Regions from separate parts of the Kitasatospora sp. NPDC001225 genome, predicted to be linked through region 1. Evidence: riboswitches for the same ligand, from Rfam matches in the RefSeq annotation. Region 1 holds a riboswitch; the other holds the start of a gene.

Region 1 (3,622 bases):
CCCGCGGTCTCGGCGAAGATCCCCTCGGTCCGCGCCAGCAGCCGGATCGCCGCCACGACCTCGGCGTCCGTGACGTCCTCCACCACGCCACCGGTACGGCGGGCGATGTCCAGCACGTACGGGCCGTCGGCCGGGTTGCCGATCGCCAGCGACTTGGCGATGGTGTCCGGCTTCACCGGCTTGATCACGTCCCGGCCGGCCTTGAACGCGGCCGACACCGGCGAGCAGCCCTCCGCCTGGGCGCCGAAGACCTTGTACGGCCGGTCCTCGACCAGGCCGAGCCTGATCAGCTCCTGGAGCCCCTTGTCGATCTTCGTCAGCTGCGAGCCCGAGGCGATCGGGATCACGATCTGCTCCGGCAGCCGCCAGCCGAGCTGCTCGCAGATCTCGTACGCCAGCGTCTTGGAGCCCTCGCCGTAGTACGGCCGCAGGTTCACGTTGACGAAGCCCCAGCCCTCGCCGGCCGGGTCGCCGATCAGCTCCGAGCAGAAGCGGTTCACGTCGTCGTAGTTGCCCTCGATGCCGACCAGCTCGCCGCCGTACACCCCGGCCATGACGACCTTGCCCTGCTCCAGGTCGTGCGGGATGAACACGCAGGACCGGAACCCGGCCCGGGCCGCCGCCGCACCCACCGCGCCGGCCAGGTTGCCGGTGGAGGAGCAGGACAGCGTGGTGTAGCCGAACGCCCGGGCCGCCTCGATCGCACACGCGACCACCCGGTCCTTGAACGAGTGCGTCGGGTTCCCGGAGTCGTCCTTGACGTGCAGCTGGGCGGTGAAACCGAGCTCCCGGCCCAGGTTGTCCGCCTTCACCAGCGGGGTCCACCCCGGGTTCAGGTTCGGCTTGGACGCCACGTCGGCCGGCACCGGCAGCAGCGGCGCGTACCGCCAGATGGAGGCCGGACCGGCCTCGATCCGCTTGCGCAGCTCCTCGGCGCCCTCGCTGCCGAACTCGTAGGCGATCTCCAGCGGGCCGAAGCACTCCAGGCACGCGAAGCTGGGGCCGAGCGGGAAGCGGGTGCCGCACTCGCGACAGGACAGCGCGGCGGCCGGGCCGAGGTCGACGGAAACGGGTGCGGCAGTGTCGATAGCCATGATGGCGAGGCCTCTCTCCTCATCTTCCCCGTGGCGCGGTCGCGACACGGGACGGAATTGGCACCTGTCCCGCCGGGGCCTGTCGACAGACAGCCGCGCGAGAAGGTTGCCGGGACGTCAACGGGCCGTTCCCTCAGTCCCTCTGGATGAGCTTGTGAAATTGTGGTGGTGCTCAACGGAGACCCCGGCGTGCAAAGGTCCGACCGCTGTACGAAGACTGTATCCGAAGGCGTCAAACCTGAACGGGACCGTCCGCCAAGCGAGATGACCCGTCCCACCGACCTCGCCGAGGAGATCTCCGTGCCCGCCGAACCGACTCCCGCGCTCCTCCCGCAGGCGGCGTCCTGGCTGCGCCGCCGCTCCTGGAGCGCGGCCGACCGGCCGGTCCGCACCCTGCTCGACGCCAAGGAGCGCACCGGCCGCACGGTCAGCGTGGTCCTCCCCGCCCTGGACGAGGAGGCCACCGTCGGCGACATCGTCCGCACCATCCGCCGCGAACTGATGGAACGCCTCCCGCTCGTCGACGAACTCGTCGTCGTCGACTCCGGCTCCACCGACGCCACCGCCGCCGTCGCCGCCGAGGCCGGCGCCCGGGTCGAGCACCGCGACGCCGTCCTGCCCCGGCTGCCCGCCGTCCCCGGCAAGGGCGAGGTGCTCTGGCGCTCGCTGCTGGTCACCCACGGCGACATCGTCTGCTTCGTCGACGCCGACCTGCGCGAGTTCGACCCGGCCTTCGTCTCCGGCATCGTCGGCCCGCTGCTCACCGACGAGTCCATCCAGCTGGTCAAGGCCATGTACGACCGCCCGCTGGAGTCGGAGGGCGCCGTCCTGCCCGCCGGCGGCGGCCGGGTCACCGAACTCGTCGCCCGCCCCCTGCTCAACCTCCACTGGCCGGAACTCGCCGGTTTCGTCCAGCCGCTCGGCGGCGAGTACGCGGCCCGCCGCTCACTGCTCGAACGGCTGCCCTTCCCCACCGGCTACGGCGTCGAACTCGGCCTGCTGGTCGACGCCCTGGAGCTGGCCGGCCTGGACGCCCTCGCCCAGGTGGACGTCGGCGTCCGGCACCACCGCCACCAGGACGGCCAGGCCCTCGGCCGGATGGCCGCCACCATCTACCGGACCGCCCTGGAACGCCTCGACCGCACCCACCGCCTCAAGGCCTCCGCCGACCTCGTCCACCCCCACCTCACCCAGTTCACCCGCGACCCGGAAACCCGCGCCTTCACCGCCCACACCCACCCGGTGACCGCCCTCGAACGCCCCCCGATCCACACCCTCCCCGAGTACGCCGCCCGCCATTAGGGCCTCTCTTCGACGGGCCGCACGGGTTTGCCACGCCGACCCCACGGCAACATGCCAACCATGGGCGATCTCACGACCAACCGTTCGAGCGTGACCGGCACCGCCCCCGTCCTGGTGGCGTCCAACCGGGGACCGGTGTCCTTCAGCACCGCCGACGACGGCACGCTGACCCTGCGCCGCGGCGGCGGCGGCCTGGTCTCCGGCCTCTCCGCCATCGACGACCCGAACGCCGTCTGGGTCTGCGCCGCCCTCGACGACTCCGACCGCAGGGCCGCCGCCGAGGCACCCCACGGCCGCCTCGACCTGGCCGGCCACGAGGTCGGCGGCCAGGCCGTACGGATGCTGGACATCGACCCGCTGACCTTCGCCCGCGCCTACAACGGCGTCGCCAACTCCACCCTCTGGTTCGTCCACCACCTGCTCTACGCGACCCCCACCGCGCCCTCCTTCGACGCCGCCTTCCGCACCGAATGGGCCGCCTACCGGGCCTACAACGAGGCCTTCGCCGAAGCCCTCGCCGCCGAGGCCGCCCCGAACGCCGCCGTCCTCGTCCAGGACTACCACCTCTCCCTGGTCCCGGCCCTGCTCCGCGAAGCCCGCCCCGACCTGCGGATCGGCCACTTCTCGCACACCCCCTGGGCCCCGCCCGAGTACTACCGGATGCTGCCCGACGACGTCGCCCGGGCCGTCCTCACCGGCATCCTCGGCGCCGACCGGGCCGGCTTCCTGACCCAGCGCTGGGCCCGCGCCTTCGCCGCCTGCTGCGAGGACCTCCTCGGCGCGACCGTCGACCACGACGCGCTCACCGTCACCGTCGACGGCCGCACCACGCGCCTCGGCGTCCACGCCCTCGGCGCCGACGCCGACTTCCTGCGCGAGCGCGCCCACCGCCCCGACGTCGACGAACGCCTCGCCGCCCTCCGCTCGGCCGTCGGCGACCGCCGCACCATCGTCCGGGTCGACCGCACCGAGCTGAGCAAGAACATCGTCCGCGGCCTCCAGGCCTACCGGCACCTGCTCCGCACCCGCCCCGAGTGGCACGACCGGGTGGTGCACATCGCCTTCGCCTACCCGTCCCGCACCGACCTCGCCGAGTACCGCGCCTACACGGCCGCCGTCCAGCGGCTCGCCGAGGAGATCGACGCCGAGTTCGCCACCCCCGCCTGGCAGCCCCTGATCCTCCACGTCGACGACGACTTCCCGCGCTCCCTCGCCGCCTACCGGCT
Region 2 (3,622 bases), on a different contig from region 1:
GGTGATCCGGTGTTGATCGGCCGTCGCCACAATCGGTGATGTGGCGCCCGCAGTCGGCCCGGCCCCTCACCGCCGGACCCGCCACGTCCCCGGTCGCCCGGCCGCCGACCGGCGACCCCCACGGCTCTCGGAGGCGGACGCCCATGAACACGGACCGGAACAGCGACCTGAGCACCGGCCGGAAAGCGGATCCGCACGCGGAACCGAGTACGGCGTCGAGCACGGACCTGAGCACCGACCGGGTCACGGACCGGCAGGGCGGACTGGACACCGACCTGCTCCACCGCCTGCTCGACGTCGACCTGGCCGACGGACCCGTCGAACTGCTCCACCGCGCCCGCGGCGAGCGCCACCTCCCGTACCTGGTGCTCGCCGCGCTCGCCCGGGAGGACGTCCGGATGGGCGCGCACGCCCGGGACGAGCTGCGGCGCGCCCGCGACCGGGTCGAGTGTTACGCCCGGGTCGCCCGCGACCTCGCCGTCGCCACCGGGGTCCGCCCGATCCGCGACCTGCCGCTGGCCGGCTACTACCCGCCCGACCTGCCCCGGCCGCTGGCCGAGCTCAGCCTCGTCAGCCCCACCGAGGCCTCGCTCTGGCAGGCCGTCAACCGGCTGGTCACCGACCACCCGGTGGAGTCCGTGGAGGTCACCCTGCTCGGCGAGCGCCCCCGGCACACCGCCGTCACCCTGCGCTGGCCGGCCGGGGACCCGCTGCTCGACCCGTGGTACCAGGTGCGGGTCGCGACCGCCGCGCTCCCGGGCGACCTCGCCACCGTCCCGGTCCGCCCCTACCTGGCCGCCGACGACCACGTCGAATGCCTGATCGCCCTCGCCGAGGAAGGGCTCGGGCGCACCTTCCTCGCGGGCGACGTGATCGACGTGGCCCGGCTCGCCGGGCAGCCCTTCGAGCCCGTCGAGACCGCCGCGGTGGTCGCCGCCTACCGGCTCGCCCCGGAGGCCGCCGCCCTCCTCGACCTCGCCGCCGAGCACGTGCCGCTCGGCGCCCTGCGGGACGTCCGCACCGTCCTGGAGGCCGAGGTCGCCCCCGAACTCCGCCGTCGGACCTCTGCCGGCACCCCGCCGTGCCACGGCACCTCGCCGCGCCACGGCACGCTGCTGCGCCGCACCGTCATCCGGCACCAGTGGGACGAGGCGCTGCTGCTCCCGGCCGGCGACGCCACCCTGCTGCTCACCCCGGTCGCCGACTACCTGCTCGGCCCCGAGGGCACCCGGCCGACGGACCGCGAGCGCACCGCCGCCCTCGCCGCCCTGCACGCCTGGGACGCGACCCTCCCCGGCAGCCCGGACGGGGCCCCGTGCACCGGCCTGTCGGGGCCGCGCCACCGCTGAGCCGGCCCCGCGGGGCGTGGCCGAGGGCGGGTCGAGGGCGGGGGGACTTGCCGACCCGCCCCGGATGTCTTGTATCGTTCCTGGCGAATCATCCAGAGGGGTGGAGGGACCGGCCCTACGAAGCCCCGGCAACTCCCCGTTCGACCCGGCGTCCGAAGTACGCGCCGTGTTGGCGGGGGCAGTGCCAACTCCGGCCTGTCGCCACTGTGGCGCGGGAAAGATGAGGAGACACGGTGCTCTCTGTGCTGTCCTTCGCCCGGGCGCTTCCCGCCCCGGTCCTTTCGCGTACCCGTCTCGTGCCCGGCGCAGGCAATCGGCCGACTTCTCCGGCCTGTCCTCGCTGACCACACCCCCGGCTCCCCGCCAGGAGCCGCCGTGAGCAGCGCGGACCCGCTGCTCCCGGGCCTTGAGACTGGAGTACCCATCCCATGGAGAACACGAGCGGCGTCGGCGTGCTCGACAAGGTCACCTCGATCCTCGGCACCCTGGAGGCCGGGCCCGCCACCCTGGGCGGCCTCGTCGCGGCCACCGGCATGGCGCGGCCCACCGCCCACCGGCTGGCCGTCGCACTCGAACACCACCGCCTGGTCAGCCGGGACGTCCAGGGCCGGTTCATGCTCGGCCCCCGCCTCGGCGAGCTCTCGGCGGCCGCCGGCGAGGACCGGCTGCTGGCCGCGGCCGGCTCGGTCCTCGCCCAGCTGCGGGACGCCACCGGCGAGAGCGCCCAGCTCTACCGGCGGCAGGGCGAGGTCCGGATCTGCGTGGCCGCCGCCGAGCGGCTCACCGGCCTGCGCGACACCGTTCCGGTGGGCGTCACCCTCCCCATGAAGGTCGGCTCCGCCGCCCAGATCCTGCTCGCCTGGGAGGAGCCCGAGCGCCTCCACCGCGGCCTGCAGGGGGCCCGCTTCACCGCCACCGCGCTGAGCGGCGTGCGGCGCCGCGGCTGGGCCCAGTCCGTCGGCGAGCGCGAGGTCGGGGTCGCCTCCGTCGCCGCGCCCGTCCGCGGCCAGTCCAACCGGGTGGTGGCCGCCGTCACGGTCTCCGGGCCGATCGAACGGCTCAGCCGCCACCCCGGCGCCCAGCTCTCCCAGGCCGTCGTCGAGGCGGCCCACCGGCTCACCGAGGCCCTGCGCCAGCCCTGACGGGGGTTCCGAGGCTCTCGGATTCCGAGGTTCCGGGGTTCCCTGGTCACGGGTTCCGAACCTCGGGTTCCGAACCTCGGGTTCCGAGACTCCGGGCCCCGGGGCGCACCTCCGCGCGCCCCGGGGCCCGGTTCCGGCCCGTACCGGTCCCGGGTCCGGCTTGGCTCGGGCCCGGCTCAGGCCTGGTTCCGACCGGCTCAGGCCCGGTGCGGCAGGCCGGTGAGGCTGGGGCGGGGGATCCGGCTGATCACCGCGCCGATCAGTGTGCCGATCGACACCCCGAAGACCGCCGAGACGGCCGCCAGCAGCGACTGCGCCCCGTTGCCGACCTCGATCTGCGCGGTGTTCAGCAGACCGAAGGAGCCCGGCACGACGATCCAGAACGCCGGGAGGTAGAGCACCTGCCAGAGCGGACCGCCCGGCAGCCAGTGCACCAGGGTGGCCGCGACCGCGGCGGCCACGGCACCGGCCAGGCCGCCGATCGCCGCGCCGTGCACCGACCCCACCGCCACCTGGGCGGTGACGCTCACCGCGATCACCGCGACGATCCACGGGATGGCCGAGGGCGGGGTGTGGACGTTGACCACCACCCCGGCCACCGCGATCGCCAGCCCCAGCGCGATCACCCACCAGCTCGGCTTGGCCACCTGCACGTTGGCCAGCGCGGTGGACGGCATGCCGATCGCGGTCGCGGCCGCGGCCACCCCGGCGAGGAACAGCGTCAGCTGCACGGCGCCGGAGACCAGCCGGGCGGTGCCCGCGTTGGCCGCGCCGGCGGCGATCTCGGACAGCCCGGTGACCAGCAGCCCGCCCGGCAGCAGGATCGCCAGGGTGGCCACGATCGTCCGCAGCGGCCCGTCCAGCAGCGAGGCCCGCGCGAGCGCCAGGACCAGCAGCGCGACCAGGAAGCCGGCCGTGACGGGCAGCAGCGGCCGCAGGTGCGGCCGCCGCCGGGCGAGCACGGTCAGGCCCACCACGATCAGCGAGCCGAGCCCGGCGGCCAGCACGTTCGCCGCCACCGGCTGCAGGAAGATGCAGACCCCGACCCCGACCGGCAGCGCCCCGAAGTCCGCCACCCACGCGGGCCAGCGGGCGGGCGCCCGCCGGATCCGGTCCAGCTCGGCGCGCGCC

Evidence for each region. A riboswitch is a leader RNA that binds a small molecule or an ion and turns the genes downstream of it on or off. The one in region 1 is predicted to bind S-adenosylmethionine.
Region 2: linked by a shared signal. The riboswitch ahead of ACWDCZ_RS19800 (IclR family transcriptional regulator) and the one ahead of thrC (threonine synthase) in region 1 are both predicted to bind S-adenosylmethionine.

Annotation. Positions count from the first base shown of each region.
Region 1 is NZ_JBSFJC010000220.1:3,773-7,394, forward strand. It holds gene thrC (threonine synthase) at 1-1,094, opposite strand, end outside; SAM riboswitch class I at 1,111-1,247, opposite strand; gene ACWDCZ_RS37490 (glucosyl-3-phosphoglycerate synthase) at 1,359-2,396, shown strand; gene ACWDCZ_RS37495 (alpha,alpha-trehalose-phosphate synthase (UDP-forming)) at 2,457-3,622, shown strand, end outside.
Region 2 is NZ_JBSFJC010000053.1:26,275-29,896, reverse strand. It holds gene ACWDCZ_RS19805 (hypothetical protein) at 144-1,349, shown strand; SAM riboswitch class I at 1,435-1,576, shown strand; gene ACWDCZ_RS19800 (IclR family transcriptional regulator) at 1,778-2,491, shown strand; gene ACWDCZ_RS19795 (threonine/serine exporter family protein) at 2,689-3,622, opposite strand, start outside.